2 regions of the Paenibacillus urinalis genome follow, and region 1 is predicted to be linked to the other one. Evidence: predicted binding sites of a transcription regulator. Region 1 holds the regulator's gene; the other holds the start of a gene.
The links. The regulator NrdR, encoded in region 1, represses ribonucleotide reductase genes. The targets are predictions, from matches to a motif close to AACACNATATATNGTGTT.
Positions count from the first base shown of each region.

Region 2: a site for NrdR is predicted at 7,352-7,369, ahead of PUW25_RS14525 (anaerobic ribonucleoside triphosphate reductase). Genes of this name have one in related genera too.

Region 1 is NZ_CP118108.1:1,787,000-1,798,153, reverse strand. Features, by position in the region: tRNA gene PUW25_RS08270 (tRNA-Ala) at 193-268, opposite strand; partial or broken gene PUW25_RS08265 (VOC family protein) at 375-672, opposite strand; gene PUW25_RS08260 (cupin domain-containing protein) at 853-1,578, shown strand; gene nrdR (transcriptional regulator NrdR) at 1,693-2,160, opposite strand; gene PUW25_RS08250 (alpha/beta-type small acid-soluble spore protein) at 2,276-2,494, shown strand; gene PUW25_RS08245 (lytic transglycosylase domain-containing protein) at 2,575-3,138, opposite strand; gene coaE (dephospho-CoA kinase) at 3,135-3,731, opposite strand; gene PUW25_RS08235 (MntP/YtaF family protein) at 3,741-4,448, opposite strand; gene mutM (DNA-formamidopyrimidine glycosylase) at 4,598-5,428, opposite strand; gene polA (DNA polymerase I) at 5,492-8,152, opposite strand; gene PUW25_RS08220 (Gfo/Idh/MocA family protein) at 8,278-9,279, opposite strand; gene PUW25_RS08215 (carbohydrate ABC transporter permease) at 9,294-10,130, opposite strand; gene PUW25_RS08210 (carbohydrate ABC transporter permease) at 10,142-11,077, opposite strand; gene PUW25_RS08205 (ABC transporter substrate-binding protein) at 11,147-11,154, opposite strand, start outside.
Region 2 is NZ_CP118108.1:3,126,122-3,137,275, forward strand. Features, by position in the region: gene PUW25_RS14485 (PTS sugar transporter subunit IIA) at 50-559, opposite strand; gene PUW25_RS14490 (copper amine oxidase N-terminal domain-containing protein) at 768-1,832, opposite strand; gene PUW25_RS14495 (helix-turn-helix domain-containing protein) at 2,239-2,469, opposite strand; gene PUW25_RS14500 (DUF2975 domain-containing protein) at 2,481-2,957, opposite strand; gene PUW25_RS14505 (hypothetical protein) at 3,354-3,896, opposite strand; gene PUW25_RS14510 (hypothetical protein) at 3,974-4,570, opposite strand; gene PUW25_RS14515 (hypothetical protein) at 4,570-5,403, opposite strand; gene PUW25_RS14520 (MDR family MFS transporter) at 5,634-7,157, opposite strand; gene PUW25_RS14525 (anaerobic ribonucleoside triphosphate reductase) at 7,457-9,415, shown strand; gene nrdG (anaerobic ribonucleoside-triphosphate reductase activating protein) at 9,412-9,924, shown strand; gene PUW25_RS14535 (DUF1796 family putative cysteine peptidase) at 9,921-10,556, opposite strand; gene PUW25_RS14540 (SDR family oxidoreductase) at 10,743-11,154, opposite strand, start outside.

The DNA.
Region 1 (11,154 bases):
CGTGCGACCATCTGTGACCAGATTATAGGTATTAACTCTTTTGTGACCACAGTTGTGACCACGGCTGCTCTGACTATAATGACGGATCGATTGGTAATACCCAACTATTGCCTACACTCCGTACCTATGAATGGTGTAAAGCTCCGTATATAACAGAAAAAACCCTTATGTATCAAGGGTTTGAAGGCGATTTGGTGGAGCCTAGGGGGATCGAACCCCTGACCTCATCGCTGCCAGCGATGCGCTCTCCCAGCTGAGCTAAGGCCCCATGATTTGAAGTTATAATTAATCACTCATCTTGTACACAAAAAGTAGTGTAACATAACTCGGTATATTTAGGCAATATGTCACCCTACTTTTTATTTTCATCGTTATCAATTTTCTCTTACATCCCAAGTAGGATTCCACACTACTTCCCACAAGTGACCATCCGGATCCATGAAGTGCCCGGAATAGCCTCCCCAGAACGTTTCATGTGCAGGATCACAGATCGTGGCCCCGGCCTGACGTGCCTGCTCCATTATGGAATCCACCTCTTCGTTGCTTCCCACATTATGTCCAATCGTCATTTCAGTCGAACGAACTAGGAGGAGATAGCGGAACTTTAGCTTCAAAGGAAAGGTCCCTTCGGTCCCAAATCGCCAGCTTCATCCCACCTTGCAAATTCAAAAAAGGCAACCGCCCTGCTCCCCCCTACTTCTTCATAAAGGACAATAAATCCTATCTGATAAAAATACCGATGTGTTCAGACACACACGACATATTTTCAACTGAAACTCTAGGCACCAACCTATGCTAAGCTGAATAACCTAACTCGTGGATTATAATATCGAAGCGGAGGAATGAATAGCAATGGCAGTGTCTTACATGGATTTTACTTCCCCGGATGTACAATTTTTTGATGATGTCAATAAAAACCGGTTCTTTACCAAAGACAGTGGTAACTACATTAATGTTCTGGGCAGAACACAACTGAATACACTGGGAAATGCTTCCTTACTGGATATCACGCTCACCAGAGGAAATGTCGTTGAGCCTCATGTTCATCAAAATGCTTCTGAACTCGTCTACGTTGTTTCGGGAGAAGCGATTGTATCTTTTGTTAATCCTTTTACCAAAGAGGTTCTTAATTTTACGGCTGGACCTGGACAATCGGTATTAGTACCTCAAGGATGGATTCACTGGGAAGTCGCATCACAGGACAATACAAAAATCATTGCCATTTTTGATGCCCCGGAACCGCTATTTATTGGAATATCTGATTTCCTGCGCCTGGCTCCAACGAACACGATTGCCCATACTTATTGTCTGGATGAGGCCATGCTGAAACAAACTTTGGCTCCCATCAAGGATACGACCGTCATTGGCCCTCCTGCAGACTGCAACAAGTACCATCAGCCGCAAACGGGAGTTCAGGGTACTTCCTACAACAACCACATGATGGCTCCGCAAGGATATCAAGGTCATATGATACAAGGTGCTCAAAGTATGCAAGGTGCTCACGGTCATCAAGGCCAAATGAAAAAGGAAGGCTATTCCCGGCAAGTGATCGGGAATGGACAACATCAAAATTATTAAGAGGTAATTTAAAATAGAAGCCTTCGGAGCTCACAATCATGAGTCTGAAGGCTTTTACTTTTATCATGCTCGATTTTCACTTTACATTTTGACTGATTCATTAAAGCTTTACATCTAGTCTTCGTTTACGCCCTTAGACAACAGCGTCTTCAATTCCTTCATAAACATGTTGATGTCTTTAAATTGTCTATAGACCGATGCAAAACGGACGTAAGCAACCTCATCCACAGGATATAGCTGTTCCATGACGAGTTCTCCAATCTCCCGACTCTCCACTTCAGCAACCGCAGTATTACGAAGAGACTTCTCTACTTCTGATACGATGGAATCGAGCTGCTCCACGGAAACAGGTCTCTTCTCACAGGCACGAATCAATCCTCGCAGCAATTTCTCTCTGCTGAATTCCTCTCTGCTTCCATCCTTCTTAATTACGATCAAAGGTGTCTCTTCAATCGTTTCAAAGGTTGTAAATCTTCGATTACACTTCTCGCATTCTCTGCGTCGGCGTATGGATTTGTTCTCATTGGCTGGGCGAGAATCAAGTACCTTGGTACCGCTATATGTACAGTACGGACACTTCAAGCTCACTCACCTCCTTAATTGTATATAGTTACCAATCATTTTTTTAAATAAAATGTTATGAAAATTCGAGTTGCGAGACATAATACTTTTACCAACCCGCAAGGAGGTGAAAGCAATGGCACAAGGTAATAACTCCAACAACCTGGTAGTATCTAAAGCACACGGAGCTCTCGAACAAATGAAGTACGAGGTTGCTCAAGAGCTTGGAATCAGCATCCCACAAGATGGTTACCAAGGTAACATGACATCTTATGAGAACGGTTCTATCGGTGGTTACATCACTAAACGTCTTGTAACAATCGGTGAACAACAACTGGCTGGACAATTTCACTAATTAGATTTCATTAGAAGTATTGGGCTCGGCTTAATCAGATTAAGCCTGTCCAATGCTTCTTTTGCTATTCACACTGAATTCTAAAATTCCTTATAAATATCCTTGTATTGATTATAATAGTAAACGACCCGCTGAACATAGTGTCTCGTCTCACCGATCGGAATTTCCCCAATAGTGTCCAGATGACCGTCCCATTTGCCTTCCTTGATCCAGCTTCCTACATTCCCTTGGCCTGCATTGTAGGCAGCAATTGCTGCTATGGGATTGCCTTCAAAATGGTCTGACAGATAATCCAGATACCAGGTTCCCATTTGAATGTTGGCATCAGGCTCATGCTTCAGTTCATCGAGTGTGACATTGTCCAGCCTTGCTGTTTCCAGGATCCAATTGGCCGTATCGGGCATGAGCTGCATTAAGCCGATTGCGCCTTTTTTGGACTCCCTGCTCAGCTTGTAGTTGGATTCTACTCGAATAATGGAGGCGACTAAAAACGGATCTACCTCATAATTCTCTGAATGGGTGCGAATTTGTTCTTTATAATGGATAGGATAAAACCATGACATCCAGTTCGTATTTAAAAATAACAAGAGTACAAAGGCAATGAAAAGAACGAGCAGGCTTCTTTTTTTGCGTAATAGCTTCATGATAAGCCCTTGTCATGCCAAAACTTTAAGATTTGCGCCTTCGTTTCTTCCATCGTTCCGCTGTTGTCGATCACAATATCGGCCCTTCGCTTCTTCTCCTCGATATCCATTTGTGCATTTAATCGGCTAATAGCATCCGATTCGCTGATTCCATCCCGTTCCATCAGGCGCTTCAGCTGAATTTCGGCAGGGACATAGACCACCATCACCTGTTCAAATTGCTCTGACAATCCAGACTCATAGAGTAAGGGGATATCGGATACAACTAGCTTATCAGGCTGTTCCTGCTCAAACATCCGCATACGCTCCCGCATCTCTTGACGAATGGCAGGATGCGTGATGTCATTGAGCGCCTTCAATTCAGCAGAATTTCCAAATACGATTTCGCCCAGCTTCTTTCGATGCAGCGTTCCGTCTTCATTCAGAACAGCTTGTCCAAATCTTTCAATCACAGCAGCGAGCACGGGGTGCCCGGGAAGCATCACTTCCCGGGCAATTTGATCGGCATCAATAAGAATGGCTCCGAGGCTCACAAGATACCTGGAGACGCTGCTCTTCCCCGTAGCAATCCCGCCTGTAAGTCCTATATTCATGTGTTCACCTCAAATCAGCTTCAATAGACCCATAATAATCAACATCACGGCTGGGAGAGCAGTGAATGAACGAATCCAGCTTGCACTTGCAAACCGAAATCCTGCTCTTAACCCTAACACAAGAAATGTACCGCTGAAAAGTGCGATCATCACAGATGTGAGCAGCGGAGGCAGTCCAAGCAAGGCTGCACCAAGTCCTGCTCCAAATGCATCAAGTGACAGGGCAATACCTAACCACATCGCTTCATATCCCGAAATACTGCCAGAGTCGTCCATATCTGCAGCGGAAGGTTTCTTCAATATTTGAATGACGATGCCCCACTTCTGAATTTCCAGTAAAAACACCGTCTTCTTCGATTCCTTCATTATATGCTGCTCGTCTTCATCCCATTCTTGCTCCTCTGTGACAGAAGCGCCATTCACAGTCTCATCCTGCCCTGGCTGAGCAGATGCTCTCAGGGATTGAATAAGCGACCACGCACCCATGCCTATAAGAATGATTGCTCCTATATATGAAGCAACATCAGGAGATACGAGGTGCGACAGCAGCACACCGAGCTGCATCGACAGTCCAATTACAAGGCCCGAGCATACCGATATAATGACGATGGACAGCCAAGGTATTTTCATTTTTCGAAGACCATATGTAATACCTATACCAAATCCATCCAGGCTTAATGCAAAGGCGAGCATTAGCAGAGTTAATAAATGAGGCACCCTCCATTCCTCCCCGTCCGGCTCAAGTTACATCTACCCATTTTTCTAATTTAAAGGTAGCGAATGTTTGCCTTAACTGCGTTGCCCTAGCAGTATATGGGAACCTGGTCTAAAGGGTGCCTATTCATGCATTTGCTCTCTATGACATACTAAACAAGAACCTGACACTTAGGACAGGTATGGGTACCGCGACCTCCGACGACACTCTTGACAATCATCGTACCGCACTCCGTACAAGGCTCGTCTTTTCTTCCATAGATCTTAAGCTGATGCTGAAACATCCCCATCTCACCCTGTCCGTTAACATAGGACTTGATGGATGAGCCTCCGGCTTGCACCGCTTCAAGAAGTGTATCAATAATGGACTGATGCAATAGAGCAAGCTGCTCTTCACGAAGTGTATTCGCTGGCTGCTCAGGATGTATTCCTGCTCTGAACAATGCTTCATCTACATAGATATTTCCGATTCCCACCACATACTCCTGGTTAAGCAGCGCAATCTTGATCTTCGTTGTTCTTGCTCCGATAACCTTAACGAAGGATTCAAGCGTAAAAGCCTCATCAAGCGGCTCAAGACCCAGCTTCATTAGTGGTTTATTCGCCAGATCCTCACCGTTCTTGAACAGATGCATGGTGCCAAATTGTCTTACATCCTTGTAACGCAGCTCTGTTCCATCCGAGAAGTGGAACACAACATGGGTATGCTTCTCAAGTGGATCGCCCTCTTGATACATCCCATAGCGGCCCTCCATTCGCAAATGAGAAACAAGCACGAGGCCGTCAAGCATAATACGCAGGAATTTGCCTCTGCGCTCTACCCCTTGAATCGTGTGGCCTGCAAGCTCCATTGCAAAAGCTTCGATGTCATCCGGCCGCTGAATAATACGCGGCAGGTGTACGGTAACGCGATCTATATACTTTCCGACAATAAGTGTATTTAATGTTCTTCTGACTGTTTCTACTTCCGGAAGTTCCGGCATGATGTCTTCACCTCACGTACCATTATACCGGAAGTTTGTTCGGACTTGTAACCCAAAATTAGATTACTTCGCCTCGTACCAGTTTCTTCCGTAGCTAACCTCTGCCTTGAGCGGAACCGACAGCTGGAGCGCTTGTTCCATCACTTCCGGAACGAGCTTCTTCATCGTTTCCAGTTCCTCTTCAGGGACTTCAAATACAAGTTCGTCATGCACCTGAAGCAGCATCCGGCTCTGCAGTCCCTGCTTGGCAAGAGCAGCATCCATCTGAACCATGGCAAGCTTGATGATGTCTGCAGCTGTGCCCTGAATTGGTGTATTCATTGCAGTCCGTTCTGCAAAAGAGCGCAGGTTAAAGTTACTTGCATTGATCTCAGGCAGATACCGGCGCCGACCCATCAGAGTCGTTACGTAGCCGTCTTTTCTTGCTTCTTTTACAATATCATCCATGAACTTGCGAACGCCCTGGAATACAGCAAAATATTGCTCAATAAACTGTGCTGCTTCTTTACGTGTAATATTCAAATTTTGTGACAAGCCGTAATCACTGATTCCATACACGATACCAAAATTGACGGCTTTGGCTGAACGTCTCATATTACTGTCTACGGCATCCTTGTCCACTCCGAATACATCCATAGCTGTCTTCGTATGAATATCCATGTCATGCACAAAAGCTTCCTTGAGCCGCTCATCGTCCGAGATATGAGCCAGAACCCGCAGTTCAATCTGCGAGTAATCGGCAGCAAGAATGTACCAGTTCTCCTCCGAAGGTGCAAATACTTTACGAATCTTCCGTCCTTCTTCAAGACGAATCGGAATGTTCTGCAGATTCGGATACTGACTGCTCAGCCTTCCTGTAGCCGCGATGGTCTGACGATAATAGGTATGGACCTTGCTGGTCTCCGGAGAAATTTCTTTAAGAAGTCCCTCAATATATGTGGATTGCAGCTTGGCAATCGTACGATATTCCAATATATACTGCACAATATCGTGATAAGGAGCCAGCTTCTCCAGCACGTCAGCCCCCGTCGAGTAGCCTGTCTTCGTCTTCTTGATCACAGGCAGCCCAAGCTTATCAAATAGAATCTCGCCCAATTGCTTCGGAGAGTTCAGATTAAATTCCGTACCTGCGATTTCATAGATCTTCTCCACCAAGCCGCGGATCGTCTTCTCAAACTCTGCGCCCAGCTCCTTCAGATCGTTGATATTTGCCTTGATTCCCTGCTTCTCCATATCAGCCAGTATTCTGGATAGCGGCATTTCCAAATCGTAGAACAGCTCATGCATCCCTGTCTCCTCCAGGTCCTTCTGTTGAAGCGGGATGATCCCTTGCAGTGAAGCTGTCTTGCGGGACAAGTGATTGGCCAGAACCTCAATATCTGGCACCTTATACTTTGCTCCCTTGCCCAGCACTTCCTCATCGGAAGCAAGTCGAGGCAGGGCGTATTTGGCAGCAAGCCCTGTCAGGGTCTGATCGCTGTCGGTGGGATCAAGCAGATATCCTGCCAAGTGAGCATCAAAGGCAGCTCCGGCGAATTCGATGCCGCTCGCATGTAGAGCAAGATCTACCCGGTGCAGATCATATCCATGCTTCGGCTGATTCGTATCAGCAAACCATTCTCTGATTTGGATACAAGCATCCGATCTCAGTATTTCTGGTGTCAGGAAGTAATAACGCTCCTGTGTGTAGATTACGATTCCAATGATTTCTGCATGATGGGGGTTGTCCCCATGAGCTTCTACGTGAACAACCTTCACTTCTTCCAGCGCCGAAGCGAGCTCCTTCGCGTTATCTTCAGTTACAATGACCACGTCCAGTTGAACAGCCTCCGGAGCGTCTTCTGAATCCTCATTCACCCGGTTCACAGTAAAGGATAAGCGTTCCAGCAGAGACTTGAATTCAAGCTTACCGAGTGCCGGGGCTGCTGATTCTTCCTTCAGTCCATCGAATACCATGTCTTCCCAGGATTGATCCAGCGGAACCTCGCGATAGATTGTAGCCAGCTTCTTACTGAGCCTGGCATCGTCCGCATGGGTTTCAATCTTCTCCTTCATTTTCCCTTTCAGCTCACTGGTATGTTCAAGAACAGCCTCTACCGAACCGAATTGATGCAGGAGCTTCAGCGCAGTCTTCTCTCCGACGCCCGGAATCCCAGGAATATTATCTGATGCATCGCCCATCAGACCTTTCAGATCAATAATTTGCAGCGGAGTTAGTCCATATTTCTCTTCAATCTCTTTCGGACCATAGGCTTCGATCTCGGAAACGCCTTTTCGAGTGAGAGCAATATTGACATGCTCGGAAGCAAGCTGCAGCATATCCTTGTCTCCAGTAACGACAAGCACTTCCCGTCCTGCCTCATCTGCGCGTTTGGTCAAGGTACCGATAATATCATCCGCCTCGTAGCCTTCGAGTTCAAATTGAGCAATGCCAAAAGCTCTCAGCAAGTCCTTCAGCACAGGGAATTGTTCGGACAGCTCAGGGGGAGTCTTCTGTCGACCGCCTTTATACTCCTCGTACCCTTCATGACGGAACGTCACCTTGCCTGCATCAAAAGCAACCATCATATGAGTCGGCTTATGCTCCTCCAGCAGTCTTAGCAGCATCGTTGTGAATCCATACACTGCATTCGTATGTAGACCGCTCGAATTCGTCAGCGGCGGCATTGCAAAAAACGCCCGATAAATAATGCTGTTACCATCTATTAAAATAAACTTTTCCATTAGACACCTCACACTGTGTTTTTGCTGTTTATATGATAACACAAGGGAACGGCTGTTCCAAAAAAAACAAGCAACCAGACGAGTGTGATAACGTCTCTGATTACTTGTTTTTTGTGAAAACCTGTTTATTCAATGGATACAGGTGTCAGAATTCCTTTTCCAGCGCTGCTAATCATGGCGGCCTCCGTCACTTTTGCAATGTAAAGCCCACTCTCAGCTGGTGCAGAAGCACTCTCTATTCTTCCAAGCAGCAGTTCAACAAAATCATGATTCGGATTACTGGACTCCGGCCATCGTTCTGGTGGTACCTCCCGAACTTCCGGTTCACCGTCTACAGCTTCATACAGCCTGCCATTTCGGAAGAGCAATGTACCTTGATCTCCATGGATCGATAAGTCCTCCTGCCACTTAATGCTTGCGCTGCCTACAACATGGAACGAGCCAATGGCTCCTCCCTCGAACTGAATCGTAACTGCTGAATCGATATCGACTTCGGTCTGCCTTGTGTCAATCACCGCTGAGACCTGCAGCGGCCGCAATCCGGTAATCCATAATACGGCATCAAGCAAATGACTGCCGGAATCGTTCAGCTGACCACCGCAGGATAAAGCCAGGCTCTGCCGCCAGGTGCCTTTCTGATCTACCATCCAGCTCTGGGCCTGATATGCGCTCACAAATTGAATGCTGCCCAACCTTCCGTGCGATACGGATTGCTTCATATACATATAAGGACCTAATAAATGACGTTGATATGCTACGGCAAGATGCTTGCCGCTGGCAGCCGCATGCGAAATAATTGCCTCTGCATTTGCTGCGCCATCTACAAAAGGCTTTTCCATGAGTACATGCAGTCCTGCCGTAAGGCAATCCATTCCTTGCTCATAATGCATTCGATGGGGAGATACGATGACAGCCGCATCCAGCTTCTCCTTTGCTAGTGCATCTTTATAGTCCGTATAAATGGCGGTCTTCTCTAATTCGGGAAAATCAGCCTTAGCACCATCTAGTGCAGCCGTACTGGGATCTGCGAGCGCTGCAATTTCTGCTTCCGGGAGCTGAAGAATTCGGCGTATATGCTCTCTTCCCATCCCTCCGACTCCGATCATTAAAAAACGAATTTTGTGCATTTGCTATAATCCCCCTATCCTTTGATTCCACTGAAGGTAATCCCTTGAATAAATGTTTTCTGCAGGAAGAAAAACAAAATAATAATGGGCGCGGTCATAATCGTCGATACCGCCATCATAAGTCCCCACTCCGTCCCTTTCTGGCTTTGGAACTGCTGCAATCCAAGCGATAAAGTATACGACTCGGGATTGGTCAGATACAGCAGTGGTCCCATGAAATCCGTCCAGCTCGCCATGAACTGAAACAAGCCGACTGCCAGCACAGCGGATTTGGCTAAAGGCAGCATAATCTGCCAGTAAATCCGAAACTCCCCGGCCCCATCGATTCTCGCAGCATCCTTCAGCTCGTTAGGTAATCCCATAAAAAATTGCCGCAGCAAAAAGATATAGAATGGAACTCCGAAAAAAGCAGGGATGATCAATGGCAGCAGCGTACCAATCCAGTTCAGCTTATCGAACAAGAGAAAGAGCGGAATCATCGTAACCTGGCCAGGAATCATCATGACGGCTATGGTGATCAGGAATAAAGTCTTGCTGCCTCTCCACTGCAGCTTGGCGAAGCTGTAAGCGACCAGCGGCGAAGTTAAGACAACGCCCAGCGTGCTGAAGCCAGTTATGATTAATGTGTTTTTTAAATAAGTAAAGAAGGGAATGTAGGTCATGGCATCCACATAATTGCTCCACATGAAGGGCTTCGGAATCCATTCCGGCGGGAAAGTGAACACCTGTTCCAGCGGCTTCAGTGAAGTAGACACCATCCAGATAAACGGGGCCAGAAAGAATACAGCTGCAATAAGCAGAAAGAGATGGGCACTGATTCGTTTTACATTACGTACTGTTTTGGCTGTCATATCCATCCCCCCTATTCGCCTTGATAGTGAACCCATTTTTTGGACGAACCAAAGATTACGGCTGTAAGCACCATCACAATAATAAATAAGATCCAGGCCATCGCTGATGCATATCCCATCTTAAAGAACTTGAATCCATTATCGTACAGATACATCACATAAAATTTCATGGAATCAGCTGGCGTTCCCTGACCATTCGTTAGTGTGTAGGGCAGCGTAAACTGCTGAAACGCATTGATTACACCCATGACCAGATTATAGAAAATAACGGGGGTGAGCAGTGGCAGCGTCACACTCTTCACCTTGCTGAACCAGCCTGCCCCATCAATCTCAGCTGCTTCATAATAGTCACTTGAAATATCATTCAGGCCTGCCAGATAGATCACAATAGATTGACCGATCCCCCACAGAGACATCAGGATCAGTGACGGTTTGGACCAGGTCTCCGATCCGAGCCATGCCGGGCCTTGTATCCCCATTCCGTCCAGAATACCGTTGACAAGACCAAATCCAGGATTTAGCAGCCACATCCAGAGTACAGCCATCGCGACAGCCGGAACCAGCGTTGGCAGGAAGAAGATCGTGCGGTAAACTGCCATTCCTCTAATCTTCATATTGAGCAGCATGGCTAAGGCCACACCAAAGAATATACTGAGCGGAACAAAAAACACGACAAAGTAAATGGTATTGTTGATGGATGTCCAGAACACAGAGTCCTTCATGAGAGATGCATAATTTTGGAAGCCTACAAATTCACCAGGCTGCAGGATGCTGTATGTGGTTAGGCTGAAATATAGAGATGAGACCAGTGGTGCCCCAAAGAACACGAGAAGTCCGATAACCCAAGGGGAAGCGAACAGCCAGCCGTACATATTGTCTCTATGCAGTCTGCGGCCCTTTTGTCTCATATTCACATGCTCTGTGCGGATCGGTTCCGATTTAATCAAGATTTACGCCTCCTGTTCAACTAGAGTGAAGTGAGGAATGATAGGTGTGCAGCAGCGTACGAACCTAAATTATTCAT
Region 2 (11,154 bases), 1.3 Mb from region 1:
AAAAGACCTCATTTCTTAAATTCATGTAAGAAATGAGGTCCCACTCAACCTAATTTAGATGAACTTTAATGACACTGCCGGACTGCGCACTTACGCTGCCAGCGGATTCGTTCGGCTCCACACTTTTCACTGCATCAATGCCAGCTGGGATCAATACAGGAGTAATCACCGGATAGCCTGCTGCCTGAATTGCTGCCATGTCAAACTCGATCAGAAGCTGACCTGCTTTTACCTCATCCCCTGTGCTGACATGAGCCTTGAAGCCCTCACCCTTCATAGAAACGGTGTTAACACCGATGTGAATTAGTACTTGCACTCCTGTTACATGCTCAAGAATAACAGCGTGCTTGCTCTTCTCAATCAAATGAGCGACTTTACCATCAAAAGGGGCTACAACCTTGCCTTCTGTCGGCTCAATCGCTACTCCTTCACCCATGGCCTTCGAAGCGAAGGCTTCGTCCGGAACATTCGCGAGTGGAACTACATTTCCTGTCAGCGGGGCTGCAATATCAAGAACATCCATTTTTTCAGCAGATTTGCCTTTTAACCATTTAAACATCGAATCTCCTCCAATAATAAAACAATCATTTGTATTTATTTATATTTAGATAAAAATCTCTCCGTCATTCATCATAACATAATTCCGAAAAACGTTCGAAAACAAATCCTGTCTTTATCATGAATTTTTCACATATCAATTGTAATAATTTCCATATCATATTAAAAAGTCGATACCAGATGTGCTATATACACATGTCGTGATGGCTTTATTTCTGATGAGGAATATAGCTCACTTTGTCTGCTAGGAAACGACCTTCCTCATATTTGTAATCAATGATTACATCTCCTGAGAAAGTAACTGTGCTTGCCGATGCCCCAAGACGAGCAGTAAGCTTTCCATTATCAATGAAATAATAGACGACTGCGCCGAAGCCAAGCTCTGAATAGAAATGTTCCGGAGGAGGTCCTAGATATTCATCAAGTACATGCTTGATTTCCTCTTCCCCTTTTATTTTCACAGACGCAGTGACCTTCCCATCCTGCGTTGTAATAGAAGAATCAATCCATTCTTTGGTAATATCCTCGAAGGATTCAATCGGAATTTCCTTGTGATTTTGCAAATTTACAATGTGAACTTCCTTCTGCATCAGTCCTGTTCCATATCCGAGTGTATTGATGACTGCAAGCTCTTCTCGTCCGTCATTCGTAAGGTCCTCCACATAAATATCAGGCTTATAGCTCCAGTCCCACATGCCTTCCCAACTCGTAAAAGGATGAGAATCTCCATTAACGATAAGGTTCATGCCTTCTACATAATCATACTGATTCACCTGTGCTGCTTGTAATTGAATTTCTTCATGCTTGGGAACAGTCATTGTGTAGTAGCGATCGGTGATTAGATATAAGATTCGATCCATTTTATCAAATCGCATATCTGTGTCTGAGATTTCGCTGAGGAATGCAGCAGGCACCATGACACGATGATTAATTAATTGAACCGTTTCTTTTAAATTGTACACCTTACCTGCATATGAAACTTTTGTTGCACCGGGTTTAAGAGCAAAGGATTGTCCATTCATTCGCACAGTAGCGGTCTTGTCAGCATTATTCCAATTGATCTGGGCCTCCGACAGCTTGTGAAGCATCGTGATTGGAACCATCACCGTACCCTGCTCAAGATACGAGGAAGCTGTCAGAGTTCCTTGCTCGTCGTCAATATTCACTTGAATCTTTTTGTTCACTGCTGCTGATGCCTCGTGGTGGGGAAATCCGTGGACAGTCGATAATAACGTCGTAATCACACCCGTTAGGGCGATCCGTTTCCAGTTCATCAGTCCGCCTTCTTTCATTTCAGAGGTATGAGGCTCAATATGGAGAATTTTCTCTTCTTGGTAGGTTGTATCTTTCTTTTAAGTATTAATTGAATCAATTTCACTCTTGATTGAAGCAGCAAAAGGTATTATGAAATTGATTAAGTTACAACTTAATTAACCATTTTAAGAAATGCTATTCTGTTGGTCAACGATGAATGTAGAATTATAAATAACATTGGATCTACTTTGGAACAAGTTTAGGCTCCACCTTACTTTATAATCATACATATTAGATATTATGTAAACTGATTACAGCTTCTAGCCATGACAAAAATCAGCCGATCTAGTCAACGCTGTACCCTTACGTAAGTCTTCTTACTTCAAGGGGTTCGTCAACGGATCGGCTGAACGGATGTGATAATAATCAAAGCTCTGCTTCTGCTGAATCATCGTCCATTCGATATTCCAAAATATCTCCTGGTTGGCAATCTAATGCTATACATATCGCCTCCAGCGTTGATAACCGAATGGCTTTGGCCTTTCCATTCTTCAGTATTGAAAGATTCGCCATCGTGATCCCGATTCGCTCGGAGAGCTCTGTCACACTCATTTTTCTCTTCGCCAGCATGACATCAATATTTATAATTATGGCCATATTATTCCACCTCAGATGATTAGGTCATTTTCTGATTTAATCTCGATCGCTTCTTGCATAAGCTTCTGGAGAACGGCGGCGAATACGGCTACCACCAGGGGAGCAAAGATCAGTACCATGCCTATAATGATTAGACCCGGTGCGTCGTCTTTCTCTGCCAATAGAAAAATGAACGGCAGCATGATGACATACAGGATACTTATCGAGAATGCACAGATCTTAATCATTTTTAAAGCTTTAACTGAGATTATCGAGAACGCCTTATTCTTGTCAATGTAGCTCAGCAGTCGGATCGCTTGGAAGAGCCCCATACAGAATGGGATTACGGACACATACAGAATTGTTACAATCGGATAAAGCATATGCGCAAATTCTGGATTCACTGGGTTATTCAATAACCAAGGCAGACCAACAACACATAACACAAGCACCGGAATTCCGATAAGAAAAACAGCTGCTTTTAGAAACAATGTTGAACCTCGTTTCATACAAACACCTCACCAAAATAAATTTCATATTGAATTTAGCACATTATTTATCGTTTTACAATAAATTTTTACTCTTATTTATTATATAATTATTGTTAAAGGATTATTCCGCTTTGAATTCACTTCTCTTTGTCTCTATTTCTGATATAAGTACAACTACAAGATTGCGTAAGTTGGTATGAGCCAGAGAAAATAATTATTATCTTATTATGAAATTTTCAGGTGTTGAAATTATTTTATGTTAATACTTATACCATAGATTCTATGTGAACATTGTAATTATCGAAGTCATTATTACTATTATGAATTTTTCAGGTGTTGAGTAAATAGGTTGTTGGTTGTCGATAACAATAAAAAAACCGCTCCTTTATTCAAGGAAGCGGTTTGGTGTAACCGTTATTTGTTCTCATCTCGACCCGTGATGATCTCAAAACGATGCCCATACTTCATTAGGCTCGGATGAAGCTCTCTCGGCGTATCATTTATAATTAATCGGATCTTCTTGATCCATTCTTCAAAGAAGGAGTAAGAAGCGAACAAGTTCGCATACAAGGGAGAGATATATACGAAATGAGGTGCTGGATAGTACTCTGTCAAATGCCGTAGTGCAGCCTCCATCGGTGTATATTTCTTCCGCTTGCCCTCCCAGCCTTCAACCATAATGAGCCTCTCATTGGACTGCTCACGCTTCCAATCATGCAGCCGATCCTCTCTCTTATAGAAGGGCTGCGTATTGTGCTTCAGCATGCGCTTAATGGTAGCATCGTGAAGGGGATAGAGAACCAGCTTCTTGAATTGCTTGGATTCCGTTATTTTTAATGCGCTTGCCAGCTCCCTGTCCTCCACTCCGTCAAAGTCATCATAGTAAATCAGGGTTCCCTTGGTCGCGTCCTCCTTGGGTTCATACCCATAGGGAACGGAATAGACTTCCCTTGCCATGGCTTCCCTTCCCTTCTACAGTTATACCGTTATTTTAAACCAATACCTGTGTATTCAGTCATGAATCAATAAACAGTCTATACGCTGACAGATCCTTTCCACTTCTCAATGACTTTGGCCATCCGGAACAGCAGTGCAATGAACAGAAGATAGAATAGAAGCTGGATTATAGTGAAAATGAATATGGTCGATAATATCGTATCGTTCATATTAAATGCCAAGGGATACATGATCATGAGAAGGACATGTAGACCAAGTAATCCATTTTTTCTGAGACTGATCACTTCCTGAATCTTCACATTATGAAACACACCGGATTCTCCGATTACTGTGAGTCCTCTAAATATAAAGACAAGCAGGAACAGCGTAAGCAGACTAAGTAATTCCGCAAATATATGAACATACAGAGGAATAGAAGCAAAGCTGTTATAATCGACTGGCGGAACAAATATACCGGCTATGGACATGAATAATAAAATAAGGCTGAATCCTTTAGCTCGGCTAAAATCTTTGAAACGCTCACCGAGCCGGCTTAAGCCGAAGTATATCAAGATAAAACCTACAAAATCAGGCAGGATATCAATAGGACCCAAGTTTAAATCAATGAGTACAAATAGAAATCCCCATGCCATTCTGCGAAGGGGTGCCGCCGTGCTTTGTATGGATGGAGACATTAGTTCACCTCCTGTACAATGGACCGGATCTGTTCTTCGGAATAACTTAGATTATTGCTCATAAAGCTGAAATCTACAATTTCTTTGCCATCCGGTGTATTAAAATGCATTAACGCCAACGCTTCGTAGATCATGAACTCACTAGGATCCTCAGGAAGCTTCCACTGATATCTTAAGGTGATCCGATCGTCAGGGACCACTTCCTTCGGATAAGTGACCTGATCTGCCGGCTTACCGTACAGTGTAAAATCAATGAGTGAAGAGAGCTCTTCCGAATGGGTCATCTCTATCTTCGTTAGCCAGGCTTTAACCGCTACTCTCGGGTAATCATGACCGCTTCCATCTGAGGATGCTCCACTTGAACTCATATCCGTGACATATCCTTTATCAGGATAAGGCCGAATAACGATCTCACCAATCGGAACCGTCTCTGTAGAACCATCATCGTAATACACCTCAATCTCCCGAATGACGATGTCCTTGTCCTGTTCTGTATCTATCTTCGTATTCTCTTCCGGTCTGAGATCAATATAAAACCGTTTAAGATTCTGGTAATCATATTCTATTTGGGTTGTTGGACTTCCGATTGCGGTATGAGGCAGCTCTTTAATATGAATTTGGCTCACTTTCTTCCCCTGATCCTTATTCTCCAAAAAATAAACCTTGATCTCCGTAAGTTGATTAATGGCAGTCATATACTGCTTAGGAAATAACGGTTTATCAAGCTGCATGCTGTTGTAATAAGCCAGATTCCATACCCAGCTAAGCAGGAGCAGCAAGAAAAAGAAGGTCCATTTCCATACCGATTTCTTGTGTGATGTAAATTTAAGCAATCCTTACTTCCTTTCCATTTCAGTTTGTGTTTTTCTGCAAGACTATATATTACCATAATTATTAACTTTACAGACCCAAACTGCAGAAAAAAACCGCACATTTAATGATGCGCGGCTGCTCCTTCTTTCTAAACTCCACCAGTTTTGCAACTAAACAACTTGTTCCTTCTGTTCTGTTGCGCTGTTGCTCTGTTGCTCTGTTGCTCTGTTGCTCTGTCGCTTTACTGGTACTATTCTACTGCCGGATTCGCGGCCAGTTCCTTCACTTCTTCCTTCTGTTCAGGCGTTCCGTGGGAACCTCCGCCTGTGTTAACTCTGTTCACGAACAAAGCAATTACAAACCCGGCACAGGCAAGAATGAGCCCAATCATAAATGCATCCTGCACTCCAGCTGTCATCGCGGCAGCCTGCTCTGTCTGACCTGGGTTTGCTATCCCTGCAAGTGCTTTATTCTGACCGGATTGCATGATGGATATAAACACAGCCGCTCCAAGCGCACCAGATGTCTGCTGCAATGTACTCAGCACTGCGGTTCCGTGAGGATATAGCTCAGCAGGCAGAGCATTGAGTCCGTTCGTTTGGGAAGGCATCATAATCATCGCGATTGAAATCATCAGCACGGTTTGCAGTCCCATTACGATCCATGGCGATTGAAGAAGCTCGGTTTGCATAAAGCCAATAATCGTCAAGATGAGCATGCTGATGCCTGGAATTAACAACACCCTTGGTCCATACTTGTCGAATAGGCGGCCCATCACGGGAGACATCAGTCCGTTAAGAAGACCTCCTGGCAGCATGACAAGTCCTGTTGTTAGCGTACTGTACAGAAGGACCTGCTGCAGATATATAGGTAATACCAGCATCATGGCGAACATCGTCATCGTCACAATGATGGATAACACAACCGCAATAGTGAACATGGAATGACGAAATACCCGCATATCCATGACTGGTGTCTTCAATCTTATCTGACGCAATACGAAGAGAATCAAGGAGATTGCACCTGCACCAAGCACATAATAAACGTAACTGCTGACTGCCCCCTCACCGCCGCCTTCTCCAAGGCTTCCGAAGCCAAATACCAATCCACCAAAGCCAATGGTTGACAGTATAATCGAGATGACATCCAGTTTCGGTCTGGAAGTCCGTGTAACGTTCTTCAGTCTCCAATATCCGAATAGGATGGTCATCAATACAATCGGAGCAACCAAGAAAAACAGCCATCTCCAAGATAAAAATTGAAGTATAAAACCAGATAAGGTAGGTCCGATTGCAGGTGCAAACATAAGTACAAGCCCCACCAGTCCCATTGCAGCGCCTCTTCGTTCAATCGGTATGACAGCCAGAATAATGTTGGTCATTAAGGGAATAAGCACTGCCGTACCAATGGCCTGCACAACGCGTCCTGATATCAATATTGCGAAGTTTGCGCTGAAGCCGGCGATTAATGTACCTGTTAAGAAAAGAATCATAGCTGATAAATACAGCTGTCTCGTCGTAAAGCGTTGAACCAGGTAAGCAGACACCGGAATCAATACGCCGATTACAAGCATGTAGCTAGTTGACAACCACTGCGCCAAATGCGGCTCAATGCTGAGATCACCCATAATTTGAACCAGCGCAACGTTCAGCAGTGTCTCATTAAGTATGGCGACAAATGCCCCTGACAGCAGGACGGCAAGTAATTGGCCGACCTTCGGTATCTTTTTATCCTCTCCGCTCGCTGATATTCCTGCCTGCATATTTGCTTCCACTCCCATCCTCCTCCATCTTTGTTTTCATCGTTACTGATGAATTTTGCAATTCCAAGAAAAAATGCAATCCAAACATAGCATGGTTCCAGAGCTTTGTATCGGTGGTTTATGTCTTAAATCATTTTCTACCACCCTGCTTTAAGGCAGGTGTATGTCATAAACAGCAGCAAGCCACTGTGATATTTGTCATACCCATTTCTATATATAGTAATTATCATAAATATAAACATCTACATATTGTATGTATGTCTACATCATTTCATATATTCAAAATTCAAAGGAGGAGCAAAATGGCACAAATGGAAGCTGCGATGACAATGCAGAAGAAATCAGGTGACCTCCCCGATATGATCAAACGGATTATTGACTCAAAGGAACAGGATGTGCTTCGGGAAAATGCGAACTTGAACGGAGACTCTTTCAGTGGGAAGATGAGCAAGATTGGTTCTGAAGCATCTAAGGAATTCGCATTAAAACATATTCTCCCCCCTTATGTCGCACGAGCTGTTGAACAAGGATATATTTATGTTCACGATCTGGACCAATATGCACTGGGCACCACAAATTGTATATTTATTCCGTTTGACCGCCTGTTAGAACGAGGATTCAACACGGGGAATGGCTCGGTCAGAACACCAAGATCGATTATGTCAGCCATGGCACTCGTGGCCATTATTTTTCAATCTCAGCAGAATAGTCAGTTCGGTGGTGTATCCGCCAGCAAGATCGATTGGGACCTGGCTCCTTATGTGAATCGCTCCTTCATCAAACATTACCGCAAAGGACAGCGATTGTTTGAAGAAATTAGAGCAATCGAAGATACAGACATCCACTTTGCAAGCGAGAAGGCACGTTCCCTCTCACCCAAATCCTTCACATTTGCTCATGAAGAAACGATCCTAGAAACAAGACAAGCTGCCGAATCGCTGATACATAATTTGAATACCATGAGCAGCCGCGCTGGCGGTCAGATTCCTTTCACATCATTGAATTACGGAATGTGCACCTCACCAGAGGGGCGACTCGTGTCCCACTCTCTTCTCGATGCGGCGATCTCAGGCTTGGGTCATGGGGAAACGCCTGTGTTTCCGCAGCATATTTTCCAGTGCAAGCAAGGTGTAAATCAGCAGGAAGGCGATCCAAATTATGATCTGTTCTTAAAGGCAGTAGACTGCACCAGCCGCAGGCTGTACCCCAATTTTGTAAATGTCGATGCTTCATTCAACCTCCCTTACTATCGGGAAGGAGAACCAGATACGATTATTGCGACGATGGGCTGCAGAACGAGAACGATTGCAGATCGTTTTGGCAGAAACAGGCTGTCTGGGAAGGGCAATCTCTCTTTTAATACGGTCAATTTGGTCAAACTAGGCATTGAGCACGGCATCATTCTTCATCAACGGCGCTCGGCTAATCTGGACGGTTTTTATAAAAATCTGCATTATTCCATGGAGACTGCCCTCTCGGGTCTACTCCATCGATACTCACTCCAATCCATTCAGCCTGCCAAAGCTTCTGATTTCATGATGAGAGAAGGTGTCTGGGAAGGCGGAGAACAGCTACATCCTGACGAACCAGTTGGCGAGCTCCTGAAGCATGGGACACTCTCTATCGGATTCATTGGACTGGCTGAATGCCTCAAGGCCCTTCTTGGACAGCATCATGGGGAAAGTGAGCTTGCCTATAAGGAAGGAGTCAAAATTGTTGAAACGATGCGGGCATTCTGTGATCGCAAAAGTGAGGAGTATAACCTTAATATTACGCTCTTTGCCACTCCGGCAGAGGGGTTATCCGGCAAATTTACGCAGATGGATAGAGAACAATATGGACAGATACCTGAAGTCACGGATCGGGAATATTACACGAATTCCTTTCATATTCCTGTCTATTACTCCATGAGCTGTGCCCGAAAAATAGAGCTTGAGTCTCCTTTTCACGAATTGTGCAATGCTGGTGCAATCTCCTATGTAGAGCTGGATGGAAATGTTCGCCATAATCAAATGGCTTTACGCAAGATCATTCAGTATGCGCTCGCACAAAATATGGGTTATTTCTCTGTTAATCACCCGATTGACCGATGTCCTGATTGCGGATATGAAGGGGTTATCGGTACATCATGTCCCTCTTGTGGTGTGACTGAAGAACAAGTCCATTTTAGCCGGCTGCGCAGAGTTACAGGATACTTGACCGGAGATTACACAATCCGATTTAACGAGGCCAAGCAAGCTGAGGTACGTGATCGGGTGAAGCATCAATGAATATATGCGGGTATATCCCTGAATCCGTTAATGAAGGGGCAGGACTGCGAGCCGTCGTGTTTATCAGTGGGTGCCGGCATGCCTGCCCTGGCTGTTTTAACAAGGATTCATGGGATTTTGAGGCAGGCACACCATTTACAGAAGCAGAACAGATGCGCATCATTCGAGATATTAAACATAACCCTCTTGTGGATGGTTTGACTTTATGCGGCGGAGATCCATTTTTCTCGGCAGAGGAATGCATTCAATTTATCGAGCATTTCAAAGAGCATTGTCCTGACAAAACGATCTGGGCCTATTCCGGCTTTACCTTTGAAGCACTGCTTGCCAACAGGAAACGCAAACAACTTCTGCTTCTGTGTGACATGCTTATCGATGGGAGGTTTATAGAGGAGAAGAAGGACGTAAGTCTACTCTATCGGGGAAGTCGTAATCAGAGAATTATTGATGTAAAATGCAGCTTGAGGAGCAACAGAATCGTGCTATATAACGAGGGAGTAAGTTATTAATATTGCGTCGCATATATATCCTGAAGAATGTACCGCCAGATGCCATGATTGTCTTCAAACATATTATCGACTTGAGGGATCAGCAGGGTGCAAACGTTGGGGAGCTCCCAATCCATTTCTACCACATTTTGAACCGAAGCATGGTTAACTACCAAGAGCCTGAATTCACCTGCTGTGATCTGTTGCAATACATCAATCAGCTCAGACGTTTCATGCCGTGTAGCCTCTGTACGTAAAAACAAAGTTCTCTTGTTAAGGTTCATTCTATTCAAGAATCGTGCGGATCTACGCTCTATTTTATCTTGTAATATGGAATAGCTGGCTAAATGATGAGGGGTGTTCAGTACCAGTGGAAAATCATGATGTGAGTATATATCATATGCAGCATCTCTCACAATATAGCACTCTGCCAGTGGATTAACCCCGATTACAGCCATATTCTCAGGCTGCATCATATATTTGAAGCGATTACGAAGCAGCTCCGTTACACCTGACAGCTGAGGTGTAATCATCCAGTCGATGACGCCTGCCATTGTACGAATTCGGCTGTGATTCAACTGACTTGCAGCCAGACAATTGTGACCAAGACTATAAGCAACGTCATAGTGCCCTTTAATATCTGCCCACTTCACCAGATAGGATCCTCCTTTATAATTCACGTCTCCATATAGTAGATTACGTTAGTGCCATGGCTGCTTGTATTCCAATCTATTTATTGTTAAATTGATGCATTTGATATAATACCTTCACCCATAATTATTAAAAAAAGCCCGCTGTCAAACAGCGGGCCTTATCTATTCTATTTAAACACAACAATCTTAGTATGCCATCCATCCGGCATCTGCGCTAATTACCGTGCCGTTCACGAAGCTGGCTTCGTCGGATGCGAGGAACAAGGCAACCTGAGCAATCTCAGCTGGTTTACCGATACGTGGATTGATAGCCAGTCCTGCTTGGGAGCGGCCCATGCCATACTGACTCACTCCAGTCATGGATGCGCTGATGTTAGTCTCTACTCCACCTGGAGCAATAGCCACACATCTGATTCCTTCTTTAGCGTACATGAAGCCTGTATTTTTGGTGAAGCCAACAACAGCATGCTTGGATGCTGTATAAGAAGCACCTGCACGAGCACCTTGAAGTCCACCAGCGGATGCAATGTTGATAATAACGCCGCTTTGCTTCTCCATGAAGATCGGAAGCACTTTACGTGTAGCACGCATTACGCTC